Regions from separate parts of the Streptomyces sp. NPDC005761 genome, predicted to be linked through region 4. Evidence: riboswitches for the same ligand, from Rfam matches in the RefSeq annotation. Region 4 holds a riboswitch; each other region holds the start of a gene.

Region 1 (3,349 bases), on a different contig from region 4:
CGCGATTCTCACTCAGCGCCTGCGCGGGCGTGCCCGGCAGGCTCGGGTCGGGGGTGAAGAGCCATTCCAGCATCTCCGCGTCGGAGTAGCCGTCGTCCCTCAGGAGCGTCAGGGTCCCCGAAAGGCCCTTGACCACCTTGTCGCCGTCGATGAAGGCGGCAGGCACCTGGAGCGCCCGGTTCTCACCACGTCGTACGGCGATGAGCTGGCCCTCCTTCACCAGCTGGCGCACACGCGTCACCTGGACATCGAACATTTCGGCGATGTCGGGGAGGTGGAGCCAGGCAGGGACGAGAGCATCGATCTTTGCGTCAATCTCGGTCACGGGGACAAGCGTGCCATCCCGGACCGACAGTCGGTACCCGGGCCGACCGTCCGAGGGCCGGCCGGGCCGTCAGAGCGTGGCCGATTTCAGGGGCACGGAGGGGTCCGCGACCCGGTCGGGGGCGAGTTCCACCCCCGATTCGACGAGTTTGCGGCCCTGCGCGAGATCGCGCGGACGGCCGACCGCCAGTACGGCGACGAGCACGCCGCCGCGCAGCCAGCACACCGTCCAGCTCGGTCCGGACGGATCACCTCGCCACACCAGGGTGTCGGCCTCCGTGTGGTGTCCCGCGTACTGGACGAAGCGGCCGAACTGCTCGGACCAGAAGTAGGGCACGGGGTCGTAGACCGGGAGGGGCCCCTCGCCCTGCGGAGCGGTGACGGCGGCTGCGACGGTCCGGGGGCCCTGGAGGGCGTTGTCCCAGTGGTGGACGAGCAGCCGCTCGCCGTAGCGGGCCGAGGGGAAGGAGGCGCAGTCGCCGACCGCGTACACATCGGGGAGTGAGGTGCGCAGCGACGCGTCGGCGGTCACCGACCGGTCCGGGCCCCTCTCGATCCCCGATCCGGCGAGCCAGCCGGTCGCGGGCCGGGCACCGACGCCCACGACGACCGCGTCCGCCGGGAGCACGCGGCCGTCGGCCAGGACCACGCGACCGGGTTCGATGCGGGCGACCCGGGCGCCGGTGAGAAGTGCGGCGCCGCTCTCGGCGTACCAGCCGGCCATGGGGGCCGTCACCTCGGCGGGCAGTGCGCCGGCGAGCGGGCGGTCGGCGGCCTCGACGACGGTGACCGCGCAGCCGGCCGCGCGGGCGGCGGTCGCGAACTCGGCGCCGATCCAGCCCGCGCCGACGACCACGACGTCGTGCTGTCGTTCGAGGACCGGCCGCAGCCGGGCGGCGTCGTCGAGCGTGCGCAGGAGGTGGACCCCGGGGACGCCCTCGGATCCGGGCAGCACCAGAGGCTCGGCGCCGGTGGCGATGACCAGGACGTCGTAGGGGACGGGCCCCTCCGGGGTGTCCAGTTCGTGGTCGGCCGCGCGCAGTGCGGTCACGTCGAGGCCGAGTCTCAGGGTGATGTCCAGGGCCTCGAAGTCGATGTCGAAGGCCGAGCCCTCGGCCTTGCCGAGGAGGACGGCTTTCGACAGCGGGGGCCGGTCGTACGGCTGGTGCGGTTCGGCGCCGATCAGCGTGACGGGGCCGGTGAAGCCCTGTTCGCGCAGGGCCACGGCGGTCTGCACGCCTGCCATGCCCGCTCCGGCGATCACGACGCGGCGGCTCGGCCGCGAATCTGTCTGCTGCTGTCCGGTCTGCTCGTCCACCCGCCCACCTTAAACACCTGACGCATCGTCAGTAAGTCGGACGGCCGCTCACCGCCGCCGGATCGCCGCGCCCGGCGCTCGGGCCGACGGCCTCGGCGGCTCCCCTTGCCGGGGGCGCGGGGCAGGGGATTAGGGTGGCCGTGCACATCACTCGCGGGAGCCCGGACGCACCGGGCTGAGAGGGAGGCTGGACGGCCTTCGACCGTACGAACCTGATCCGGGTCATGCCGGCGAAGGGAGGGGCTGGACGCCCATGCGCACGCATCGTACGAACGGGTCCGACGTCCTGGTCATCGGGGGCGGCATCATCGGACTGGTCACCGCCTGGCGGGCCGCTCAGCGCGGTCTGGCCACCGCGGTCGTCGATCCCGCACCCGGCGGCGGCGCCGCCCAGGTCGCGGCCGGGATGCTGGCAGCCGTCACCGAACTCCATTACGGCGAAGAGATGCTGCTCGGCCTCAACGTCGCTTCCGCCGCACGCTATCCGGCGTTCGCGGCAGAGCTGGAGGCGGCGAGCGGACAGGACATCGGCTTCCGTGCCTGCGGCACCCTGGCCGTCGCGCTCGACGCCGACGACCGCGCCCATCTGCGCGATCTCCACGCCCTGCAACGCCGCTCGGGGCTGGAGTCGGAGTGGCTCACCGGCCGTGAGTGCCGTCGCCTGGAGCCCATGCTGGCCCCTGGCGTACGCGGAGGGCTGCGGGTCGACGGCGACCACCAGGTCGACCCGCGACGGCTGGCCGCCGCGCTGGTGACGGCGTGCGAACGGGCCGGGGTTGTCTTCCACCGCCAGCGGGCCGAGCGGCTCTCGGTCACGGGCGGCCGGGCCGCCGGAGCCGTACTGGCCGACGGTACGCAGCCGGCGGCCGATCAGGTCGTCCTCGCCGCGGGCAGCCTCAGCGGCCGGCTCGCGGGGGTGCCGGATCACGTCCTGCCCCCGGTGCGCCCGGTGAAGGGCCAGGTACTGCGCCTGACCGTGCCCACCGCGTACGCCCCCTTCCTCTCCCGCACCGTGCGGGCCGTCGTCCGGGGCAGCCACGTCTATCTCGTGCCGCGCGAGAACGGCGAACTGGTCATCGGCGCCACCAGTGAGGAGATGGGCTGGGACACCACGGTCACGGCCGGCGGTGTGTACGAGCTGCTGCGCGACGCGCACGAGCTGGTGCCCGGCATCACGGAGCTGCCGCTCACCGAGACCCTCGCCGGCCTGCGCCCCGCCTCCCCCGACAACGCCCCGCTGCTCGGCCGCACCGCGCTGCCCGGCCTCCGTCTCGCCACCGGCCACCATCGCAACGGGGTGCTGCTCACCCCCGTCACCGGGGACGCCATGGCAGAGCTGCTGGCCGGCGGCGAGCTGCCCGAGGTGGCGCGCCCGTTCTCCCCCGGCCGTTTCTCACCCGCCGCCCCCGTACGTCAGGAGCAGCCCGCATGACCGAGTCCGCCCCCCTCTCCGAGCCCATGGCCGTCTCCGTGAACGGCGAGACCGTCGCCGTCGCGCCCGGCACCACCCTGGAGGCCCTGGTCGCCTCGCTGACCGGTGCGTCCTCGGGCGTCGCGGCCGCCCTGAACGAAACCGTCGTGCCGCGTGGCCAGTGGCCCGCGGCCGCACTCACCGCCGGCGACCGGGTCGAGGTCCTGACCGCGGTGCAGGGAGGCTGACCATGTCCGACGACCTCTTCTCCCTCGGCGGCACCGTTCTCGGCTCCC
Region 2 (3,349 bases), on a different contig from region 4:
CCCGGTCTTCACGTCGTCCCGGTTGGGCAGACCGAGGTGCTCCTTGGGCGTCACGTAGCAGAGCATCGCCGTCCCCCACCAAGCGATCATCGCGGCTCCGATGCCCGAGGTGATGTGGTCGTACGCGGGCGCCACATCGGTCGTCAGCGGGCCGAGCGTGTAGAACGGGGCCTCCTCGCAGATCTCCTGCTGGAGGTCGATGTTCTCCTTGATCTTGTGCATCGGGACGTGGCCCGGCCCCTCGATCATGGTCTGGACCCCGAACCTCTTGGCGACCGTGTTCAGTTCACCGAGCGTCCGCAGCTCCGCGAACTGGGCCTCGTCGTTGGCATCCGCGATCGAGCCGGGCCGCAGGCCGTCGCCGAGGGAGTACGTCACGTCGTACGAGGCGAGAATCTCGCAGAGCTCCTCGAAGTTCTCGTAGAGGAACGACTCCTTGTGGTGCGCGAGACACCAAGCGGCCATGATCGAGCCGCCCCGGGACACGATGCCGGTCTTGCGGCGGGCCGTCAGCGGTACGTACGGCAGGCGCACGCCGGCGTGCACCGTCATGTAGTCGACGCCCTGCTCGGCCTGCTCGATGACGGTGTCCCTGTAGATCTCCCAGGTCAGTTCCTCCGCCCTGCCGTCGACCTTCTCCAGTGCCTGGTAGAGCGGCACCGTGCCGATCGGCACGGGGGAGTTGCGAAGAACCCACTCACGGGTGGTGTGGATGTTGCGGCCGGTGGAAAGGTCCATGACCGTGTCGGCGCCCCACTTGGTCGCCCAGGTCATCTTGTCCACCTCCTCCTCGATGGAGGACGAGACCGCGGAGTTGCCGATGTTGGCGTTCACCTTCACCAGGAACCGCTTGCCGATGATCATCGGCTCGATCTCCGGGTGGTTCACGTTGACCGGCAGCACCGCACGGCCGGCCGCGATCTCCTCGCGGACGACCTCGGGCTCGACGTTCTCCCTGATCGCGACGTACTCCATCTCCGGGGTGACCTCGCCCCGCCGGGCGTACGCGAGCTGGGTGACGGGACGGCCGTCCCGGCTGCGCCGCGGCTGGCGGGGACGGCCGGGGAAGACGGCGTCCAGGTTGCGCAGCCCTCCGCGCGGAGAGGTGTGCTTGAGCCCGTCGTCCTCGGGGCGTCCGGGGCGCCCCGTGTACTCCTCGGTGTCGCCGCGGGCGATGATCCAGTTCTCCCGCAGAGGTGCCAGCCCCCGGCGGACGTCGGTCTCGGCAGAAGGATCGGTGTACGGCCCCGACGTGTCGTACAGCGTCACGTCCTTGCCGTTGGTGAGGTGCACCTGACGTACCGGCACACGGAGGTCCGGGCGGGAGCCCTGGACGTATCCCTTGTGCCAGCCGATGGACTTCCCGGCCTCGTCGCTCTGGTTGGAGGCAGGCGTGCGTGCATCCGATGTGGTCATGAGACCTACTCCCTACGCCGGCATTACCCGGTAACAGGTTCGGCGGTCGGCGCAGCGTGTCCCGTACGGACGTACGGAGATCAGCGCCCTCTCAGCCCGGTGCTCCGAGCTCCCGCGTGTGCAAAGGTGCCACCACGCTAGCGCCACTCCTGGCGAGCTGGCCAGAGGGCCCCTTCTCTTCTTGCGATGATCGGCCGGTGACGTCCCCTCATAGCGGGCCCGAACCACAGGGCCATCAGCACACGCACTCCCACAGCCACGGCCCGGCCGCGCCCGTCTCCAGCCATCTGCGCAAAGTGATCGCTGCGGTCCTGATCCCGTTCGCAGCAGCGGTCGTCGTCGGGCTCGTGGTCCTCTGGCCCGGTGGTGCGCCCGCGCACGAGCGCACAGGTGTCGGCTTCGACCGGCAGACCCAGCAGGGCAAGGTGGTGAACATCGACAAGATCGACTGCAAGGACGTGAACGCCTCCCAGTTGCCCGTCAGCGGCGAGACCCCGCCGCCCACCGGCGAGCGGGCCGAGAGGGACGACGGGGCCGCCCTCTGCGAGAAGGCCGCCGTCGAGATCACCAGCGGGCAGGACAAGGGCCGCACATTCATCGAGGTCGTCCAGCCTGACGCGCCCCGGCAACTGCGAGAGGGTCAGGGTGTGGTCGTCGCGTACGCCCCCGACGCGCCCCATGACCTCCAGTACTCGGTGACCGATGTGAACCGGAAGTTCCCGTTGCTTCTGCTGGCCGGGATCTTCGCGCTGGTGGTGGTCGCCGTGGGCAGGATGCGCGGGGTCATGGCGCTGGTGGCGCTCGCCCTGTCGTTCGCCGTACTGACCCTCTTCATCCTTCCGGCCATCCTGCAGGGCTCGAACCCGCTGGTTGTGGCCGTCGTCGGAGCCGGCGCCATCATGCTCATCGCGCTCTACATCTGCCACGGACTGACGGCCCGCACCTCTGTCGCCGTCATCGGCACCCTGATCTCACTGCTGCTGATCGGGCTGCTCGGCTCGCTCTTCATCGGATGGGCGAGCCTGAGCGGGAACACCGACGACAACACCGGCCTCATCCACGGCCTGTATCCGCACATCGACATGAGCGGGCTGCTCCTGGCCGGCGTCATCATCGGTTCCCTCGGGGTGCTCGACGATGTGACGGTCACCCAGACCTCCGCGGTCTGGGAACTGCACCAGGCGGACCCGACGATGAGTGCGAAGGATCTCTACCGGGCAGGGATCAGGATCGGGCGCGACCACATCGCCTCGGTGGTCAACACCCTGGTGCTCGCCTATGCGGGCGCCGCGCTTCCGTTGTTGCTGCTGTTCTCGATCGCCCAGAGCAGCATGGGGACGGTGGCCAACAGCGAACTGGTGGCGGAGGAGATCGTGCGCACACTGATCGGCTCGATCGGGCTGGTCGCCTCGGTGCCGGTGACCACCGCGCTCGCGGCGCTGGTCGTCTCCGCCGACCGCTCCAGGCTCACCGCGAATTCCGGAATTCCCGCACCCGTGCGCAGTGGCAGGGGGCGCCGTCGTCGGGTGAAGTCCTGAGCGCCCGGACACGGAGAGCGATTCACCCGTTCGGCAGGTGTGCTGTTCGACCGGCATGCAGGCCACGGACACGGGCTTCGTCAGCCGGCGTTCTGCTCCTCGGCCAGAATTCGCCCCAGAGCCTCTTCCAGATTGCCTTCGAAGTCACCCAGCGTGCACTCCTGCCCCAGCGGCACGAGCTTGTCCGTCCGGTCGAGGAAGGCCACGAGGGGTGCCGTACCGGCCCGGAAGAGTGCACGGTCGGCCCCCACCTGGAGCCGGATGTGGACGTCGGACAGCCCTTCGGGCTCGGTCGGCCCGATGTGTACATCGCCGTCACCACTGGGGCTGTTGAGGCCGTCGAGCAGCAGCTCGCGGCCGAAAGCCCAGGTGACGGGGGCGTCGCCGGGCAGATG
Region 3 (3,349 bases), on a different contig from region 4:
CCCGGCGGAACAGGGCGCTGAAACCCATGCCCAGGACGAAGACCACCAGTGCCTGCCCGACCAGGCTGTGATTGAACCAGTGCTTCAAGGTGTGCATGGCACGTACCTCCTGCGAATGCGACGGAATGTCCCTCTCGCTCCCGGATACCCAGCCCGGCCCGGTCCATCGGCGGCATGCCCCAGCGCGCCGCCGCTCGCGTGCCGGCCGTGCCCGGGAAGCCGCAGCGGCTCATCGACCCGAACGCGCGGCCCTCGGGGCCCGCCTTCGGGTGCGATCCGTCACTGCCGTATGCGCGTCCGGGCCGTCATCGGGCCGCAGGCGCCGCCCCCGACGACGGCCCTCACCGTCGACGACCGCGAGTACCCCGGCGTGTCTGCGACACTGGAAGAACCATGCCTAAGCCCGGAGAACTCACTTTCGTCGCGCCCCGCGGAGCCAAGAAGCCGCCGCGGCACCTCGCCGACCTCACGCCCGCCGAGCGCAAGGAAGCAGTCGCCGCGATCGGCGAGAAGCCGTTCCGCGCGCAGCAGCTCTCGCAGCACTACTTCGCGCGGTACGCGCACGACCCGGCCGAGTGGACCAACATCCCGGCCGGGTCGCGGGGCAAGCTCGCCGAGGCGATGTTCCCCGACCTGATGTCCGTGGTGCGGCACATCAGCTGCGACGACGACACCACCCGCAAGACGCTGTGGAAGCTGCACGACGGGACGCTGGTCGAGTCCGTCCTGATGCGTTACCCCGAGCGGGTCACGATGTGCATCTCCTCGCAGGCCGGCTGCGGGATGAACTGTCCGTTCTGCGCCACCGGGCAGGCCGGTCTCGACCGGAACCTGTCCACCGCGGAGATCGTCCACCAGATCGTGGACGGCATGCGGGCCCTGCGCGACGGCGAGGTTCCGGGTGGGCCGGCACGGCTCTCCAACATCGTCTTCATGGGCATGGGTGAGCCGCTCGCCAACTACAACCGCGTGGTCGGCGCCATCCGCAGGCTGACCGACCCCGAGCCCGACGGGCTCGGGCTCTCGCAGCGAGGGATCACGGTCTCCACCGTGGGTCTCGTACCGGCGATGCTGCGCTTCGCGGACGAGGGCTTCAAGTGCCGTCTCGCCGTCTCGCTGCACGCCCCGGACGACGAGCTGCGCGACACGCTCGTGCCGGTGAACACCCGGTGGAAGGTGCGCGAGGTACTGGACGCAGCGTGGGAGTACGCGGAGAAGTCCGGTCGCCGCATCTCCATCGAGTACGCGCTGATCCGCGACATCAACGACCAGGCGTGGCGGGGCGACCGCCTCGGCCGGCTGCTCAAGGGCAAGCGGGTCCACGTCAACCTGATCCCGCTGAACCCGACCCCCGGGTCGAAGTGGACCGCCTCGCGGCCCGAGGACGAGAAGGCGTTCGTCGAGGCGATCGCCGCCCATGGCGTGCCGGTGACCGTCCGGGACACTCGGGGCCAGGAGATCGACGGAGCCTGCGGACAGCTGGCGGCAGCCGAGCGCTGAGGCCGGAACCGGCCGTGTAGCCTGGGCTTGAATTCAACTTCATATTCCGACAGGGGAGCGCCACAGCGCTGAGAGTGCGGCACCGAGGACAGGTTGGCCGCAGACCCTCTGAACCTCGCCCGGGTCATTCCGGGTAGGAAGTTCGGACCTTACTCAAGCTGTTGCGCCCTGCCCGCTTCCGGTTTCCCCCGGTGCGGGCAGGGCCGCGTCTCTTCCTGGTCACTCCAGGAGGAATCACATGAGCACCACCAAGAAGATCGCGGTGACGGCCGTCGCAGCCGCACTCGGTGCCACCGCGCTTGCCGGATGCGGGAGTTCCGACGACTCGTCGTCCGGTTCCGGAAGCACCGGCAGCACCGGCTCCAAGACCGTCACCCTCGTCAGCCACGACTCCTTCAACGCCTCCAAGGACGTACTGAAGGAGTTCACCCGGGAGACCGGCTACACGGTCAAGGTGCTGAAGAGCGGTGACGCGGGAGCGGCCCTCAACCAGGAGATCCTGACCAAGGGTTCGCCCCGCGGCGACGTGTTCTTCGGCGTCGACAACACCCTGCTCTCGCGCGCCCTCGACAACGGCCTGTTCACGCCGTACGAGGCCAAGGGCCTCGACCAGGTCGCGGCCGATGTCCAGCTGGACGCGGAGAAGCACCGGGTCACCCCGGTCGACACCGGCGACATCTGCATCAACTACGACAAGAAGTACTTCGCCGACAGGAAGCTGGCACCGCCGGAGACCTTCGACGACCTGGCGAAGCCCGCGTACAGGAATCTGCTCGTCACCGAGAACGCGGCAACCTCATCGCCCGGCCTCGGCTTCCTTCTCGGTACCGTCGCCACGTACGGCGAGGACGGCTACCAGGACTACTGGAAGAAGCTGAAGAGCAACGGCGTCAAGGTCGTCGACGGCTGGGAGCAGGCGTACAACGAGGAGTTCTCCGGCTCCGCGGGTGGCAAGAAGGCCAAGGCCGACCGTCCGCTCGTCGTCAGCTACGCCTCCAGCCCGCCCGTCGAGGTGCTGTACGCGGACCCGCAGCCGAAGACCGCCCCGACCGGCGTCGCCACCGGCACGTGCTTCCGCCAGATCGAGTTCGCCGGTCTCCTCGACGGGGCGAAGAACGAGGCGGGTGGCAAGGCCCTGCTGGACTTCCTGATCGGCAGGAAGTTCCAGGAGGACATGCCGCTCAACATGTTCGTCAGCCCGGTCACCAAGGGTGCGAAGGTGCCGGACCTCTTCACCGAGTTCGGTGCGACGGTCGACAAGCCGACGACCGTCGCCCCGGACGAGATCGCCAAGAACCGTGAGCAGTGGGTCCAGTCATGGTCCTCGCTCGTAGTGAAGTAGCGAAGACTCCCGTACGCGGACCGGGCGCGCGCGGGAAGGCCGCACGCGCCCGGTCGCTGCGCGGGGGCGCGGTACGGCTGGGGCTCATGGCCGTGCCCGTGGCGTTCTTCGCGCTGTTCTTCGCCTATCCCGTCGTCGCGATCGTGGGGCGCGGGCTCAGGGCCGAGGGCGTGTGGCAGTTCGGGCGGTTCGGCGAGGTGCTGAGCCGGCCGGACATCCAGGACGTCCTCCGGTTCACCCTCTGGCAGGCCCTCGCCTCGACCGCGTCGACCCTGCTGATCGCACTGCCGGGAGCGTACGTCTTCGCCCGGTTCGACTTCCCCGGCAAACAACTGCTGCGGGCGGTCGTCACCGTGCCGTTCGTGCTGCCCACCGTCGTCGTCGGCACCGCGTTCCTCGCACTGCTGGGCCGCGGCGGCTTCCTCGACGAGCTGTGGGGCGTTCGGCTGGACACCACGGTGTGGGCGATCCTGCTGGCCCATGTCTTCTTCAACTACGCGGTCGTCG
Region 4 (3,349 bases):
TGCCGGGGAGGCCGACCGCAGATTCGGTGTGCGGCTGCTCGGTGCCGTCGCCGTCGCCGCGCTCTCCGCGGTGCCCTTCGCCCTTCTGCTCGTCCTCGTCGAGGGCCGTTGGCGCCCACTGCGCGTCGTGGACGCGGGTGCGGCACGCCGGCTGCACGAGACCGCGCTCGCACACCCTGCGTGGACGAGCACGCTCCGTTTCCTGTCCGACTGGGTCTGGGACCCGGCGACGCTCCGCTGCGCGGTCGCCCTGCTGACGGCGTGGCTGCTCTGGCGCCGCGCCTGGCGGCTGGCGGCATGGTCCGGCGTGACAGCGGTGGCCGGTGCGCTGACCGGACTCCTCGTCAAGGTCGTGGTCGAGCGGGCCAGGCCCTCCCTGACGGACCCGGTGGCGCAGGCACCGGGCTTCTCGTTCCCCTCCGGTCACGCGATGACCGCCACCACGTCGTTCGCCGTCCTGATGCTCGCGCTGTTGCCGCTGGTGCCCCGCGGCTGGCGCAGAAAGCTCTGCTGGAGCGTGTCGGTGCTCTCGGTGCTGGGCGTGGGATTCACACGGGTCGCGCTCGGCGTGCACTGGTTCAGCGATGTGGTCGGCGGCTGGCTCCTCGGCCTCGCCGTGGTGGCGTCGACCGCCTGGGCCTTCGAAGCGTGGCGCGTCGACACCGGCCGTCGCCGGACCGCGATGGCCGAGGGCCTGGAACCCGAGTTGAACGAGGCAGCTCCGGAGCGGTGAGTGACGTACGGCCGCCCGAAAAGAGCCAACGACCTCGTGTCATGCACGAGGGCGTTAGGTGCGCCTTCCTCCGGGGCCGCGCCGAGCGCCAGCTCGCACGATCCGCCGCCTCGTACGTGAACGCGCGAGCGGCGGTACCGCTCGGCCGGGGCCGGGCAGGACAGACTGTCGGCCATGGCACAGGAGCGTTGGCACTTCGACGGATGGATCGGAGCCGTCGGGACGGCCTCGGGGACGCGGATCGTATGGGGGCACTGGTCGCGGTCCCCGTTCGGGGCGTTCAGCGACGTCATGATCGAGCAGCCGGACGGCGAGCGCCGGCTGCTCGCCCCCTCCCGCCAGGTCGCCGAATTCGTCGCGGACACCTACAGGTTCGAACGGGTGGAGGTGGTGCCGGTGGAGGTCAGGCGTGACGCCGCCCGTTGGTACGTCACGGCGGGGCCGCTCGTGCTGGACCTCGTCACCGGTTCCCGGACCGTCCTGGGCCGACTGCTGTGCGCAGTTCCCGCCCCCTTGGCCCGCAGCCGCACCTGGGCCGCCGTCTGCGACGTACCCGCCCGTCTGCTGCCGGGCGTCCGCACGCTGGGCAGCGCGGGCCCGGACCGTCGCGAGTGGTACGGGGCCCGGGACCTGCACCGTGTCCGGGCAGCGACCGCGACCTTGGGAGGGAGGCATCTCGGCGAGCTCGCCCCCGTAGACCCGCCGGTCACCTTCGGGTTCGGTTCGGCCCCCCGCGACCCGTCCGTCGTCCGGGTCATCTCCACCGTGGAAATGCAGGTGCCACCGGGTGGTCCGACCACGCCCACGGGCTGACCGGCCCGGACGGGGCGCCGCGTCGCCGGCGCCCCGGACCGGGCCGCGTGCCCGGCCCGGACGGGCGCTCGTCACCGGGCCAACTCGCGAACGCACACACCTTGCTGACCGAGCCGCACGAGCCCGGAAGCGGGTCTGCCGACGCCCGGTCGGAGCCCTGTCGGCCGGGCCCGAACGCGTGGGTTAGCCTTGCCGACGCAATCCGACACGGGGTGCCCCGACCAGCGGGGCTGAGATCACACCCGTCGAACCTGAACCAGTTAGCACTGGCGGAGGGATGTCATACATGTCATTTCCACCTGCGCCGAACGGACCGGCGGGCGCCGCGCCCCCGTCCGTATTCGACGGGCGGACACCCACCGCCGGCGATCTGCGCATCGAGACCCGCGGGATCGCCCCGGTCCCCGCAGCGCAGCGTTACGGCGGACCCGGACGGCTGTTCACCGTGTGGTTCGCCCCCAACCTCACGATGACGGGCGTCTTCACCGGCACGATCGGCATCGTCCTCGGGCTGGACTTCACCACCGCACTGGTGGCCGTGGTGCTCGGCACCCTCCTGGGCGCCGTACCCACCGCGTACCTCGGGACCTGGGGCAGCCTCACGGGAACGGGACAACTGGCGCTGGCCCGGCTCGCTTTCGGCCGGGCAGTCGCGGTGCCGGGTGTGCTCCAGTGGCTGTCGTCGGTCGCGTGGGACGCGCTCATCGGCCTCTTCGGCGGGGACGCGCTGGCTCGATTGTGCGGCTGGCCGTTCTGGCTGGGCGTACTCGTCATGATGGTGGGGCAAGGCGTTCTCGGTGTGCTCGGCTACGAGGCGATACACCGACTGCAGAAGATCATGACCTTCGTGCTGGCCGCGGCCTTCGTCGTGCTGACCCTCAAGCTCCTCGACGGCGTCCACCCCACCGCCACCGGGTCGGTCCACGGCGCCGACCGCGCCGGCGCGTTCGTGCTCACCAGCACCATCGCTCTCAGCCTGTCCCTTTCCTGGGCCCCGTACGCCAGCGACTTCAGCCGGTACCTGCCGCGGTCCGCCTCCCGCCCTCGCATGTTCTGGTACACGCTTCTCGGCATTTCGGTCTCCTTCGTGGCAGTGCAGGCGCTCGGGCTGTGGGGGGCCTCGGCCTTCACCGACCAGACCGCGAGGGGTGTCGACGAACTGCTGGGGGGCGGCGCGCTCGGCGCGTTCGGACTGCTGGCCGTCGCGCTGGCCGCGCTGTGCAGCAATGCGATGAACGACTACAGCGGCTCACTGGCCCTCCAGACGGTCGGGGTGCCCATCCCACGCCCGTCGGCGGCGGCTCTGTCTGCCGTACTCGGCTTCCCCCTGGTGCTGTGGATGCACGCCGCGGACACCACGGCCCGTTTTCAGAACGTCCTGCTGTTCGTCGGCTACTGGATCCCGGGCTTCGTGGCGGTGGTGGCCGTCGACTGGTTCGCACGCGCCGCGGACAGGGGAGGCGCTCCGTTCGATCCGGCTGTCGAGAGCGCCCGCCCGCAGCCGTGGTGGCCCGCCCTCACGGCATTCGTCGTGGCCTTCGGTGCGGCGGTGCCGTTCATGGACACGAGCCTGTACGTGGGGCCGGTGGCCGCAGCGCTGCACGGCGCGGACCTCGCCTACTACGTCGCGTTCCTCGTGGCGCTCGTGGTGTACGCGCCCCTGCGACTGCTCCGCAGGACGCGCGAGCAGGTGGCGGAAGCCACGGCTCCGGACGCGGCCGTCCACTGAGGCCCGGCCTCTCTCGTTGCCGAAGCGTCCGGCTTGTCGACACCGTTGCAGAGCCGAGAGCCGGCGCCTCCGAA

The links. Region 4 has a riboswitch for thiamine pyrophosphate ahead of ABZ434_RS31825 (cytosine permease). Riboswitches for the same ligand answer to the same signal wherever they lie in the genome.
Region 1: it holds a riboswitch for thiamine pyrophosphate, as region 4 does, so the genes downstream of both, thiO (glycine oxidase ThiO) here and ABZ434_RS31825 (cytosine permease) in region 4, are expected to answer to the same signal.
Region 2: it holds a riboswitch for thiamine pyrophosphate, as region 4 does, so the genes downstream of both, thiC (phosphomethylpyrimidine synthase ThiC) here and ABZ434_RS31825 (cytosine permease) in region 4, are expected to answer to the same signal.
Region 3: it holds a riboswitch for thiamine pyrophosphate, as region 4 does, so the genes downstream of both, ABZ434_RS15335 (thiamine ABC transporter substrate-binding protein) here and ABZ434_RS31825 (cytosine permease) in region 4, are expected to answer to the same signal.

The regions. Positions count from the first base shown of each region.
Region 1 covers NZ_JBEXXX010000004.1:36,346-39,694, reverse strand. The annotation lists gene ABZ434_RS05515 (Rv2175c family DNA-binding protein) at 1-325, opposite strand, end outside; gene ABZ434_RS05510 (FAD-dependent oxidoreductase) at 395-1,570, opposite strand; TPP riboswitch at 1,786-1,898, shown strand; gene thiO (glycine oxidase ThiO) at 1,896-3,074, shown strand; gene thiS (sulfur carrier protein ThiS) at 3,071-3,301, shown strand; gene ABZ434_RS05495 (thiazole synthase) at 3,304-3,349, shown strand, end outside.
Region 2 covers NZ_JBEXXX010000002.1:154,124-157,472, reverse strand. The annotation lists gene thiC (phosphomethylpyrimidine synthase ThiC) at 1-1,416, opposite strand, end outside; TPP riboswitch at 1,409-1,542, opposite strand; gene ABZ434_RS02855 (YibE/F family protein) at 1,614-2,954, shown strand; gene ABZ434_RS02850 (SsgA family sporulation/cell division regulator) at 3,035-3,349, opposite strand, start outside.
Region 3 covers NZ_JBEXXX010000013.1:101,937-105,285, reverse strand. The annotation lists gene ABZ434_RS15345 (hypothetical protein) at 1-97, opposite strand, end outside; gene rlmN (23S rRNA (adenine(2503)-C(2))-methyltransferase RlmN) at 394-1,500, shown strand; TPP riboswitch at 1,542-1,658, shown strand; gene ABZ434_RS15335 (thiamine ABC transporter substrate-binding protein) at 1,739-2,842, shown strand; gene ABZ434_RS15330 (iron ABC transporter permease) at 2,929-3,349, shown strand, end outside.
Region 4 covers NZ_JBEXXX010000052.1:91-3,439, reverse strand. The annotation lists gene ABZ434_RS31835 (phosphatase PAP2 family protein) at 1-733, shown strand, start outside; gene ABZ434_RS31830 (hypothetical protein) at 908-1,546, shown strand; TPP riboswitch at 1,745-1,841, shown strand; gene ABZ434_RS31825 (cytosine permease) at 1,833-3,275, shown strand.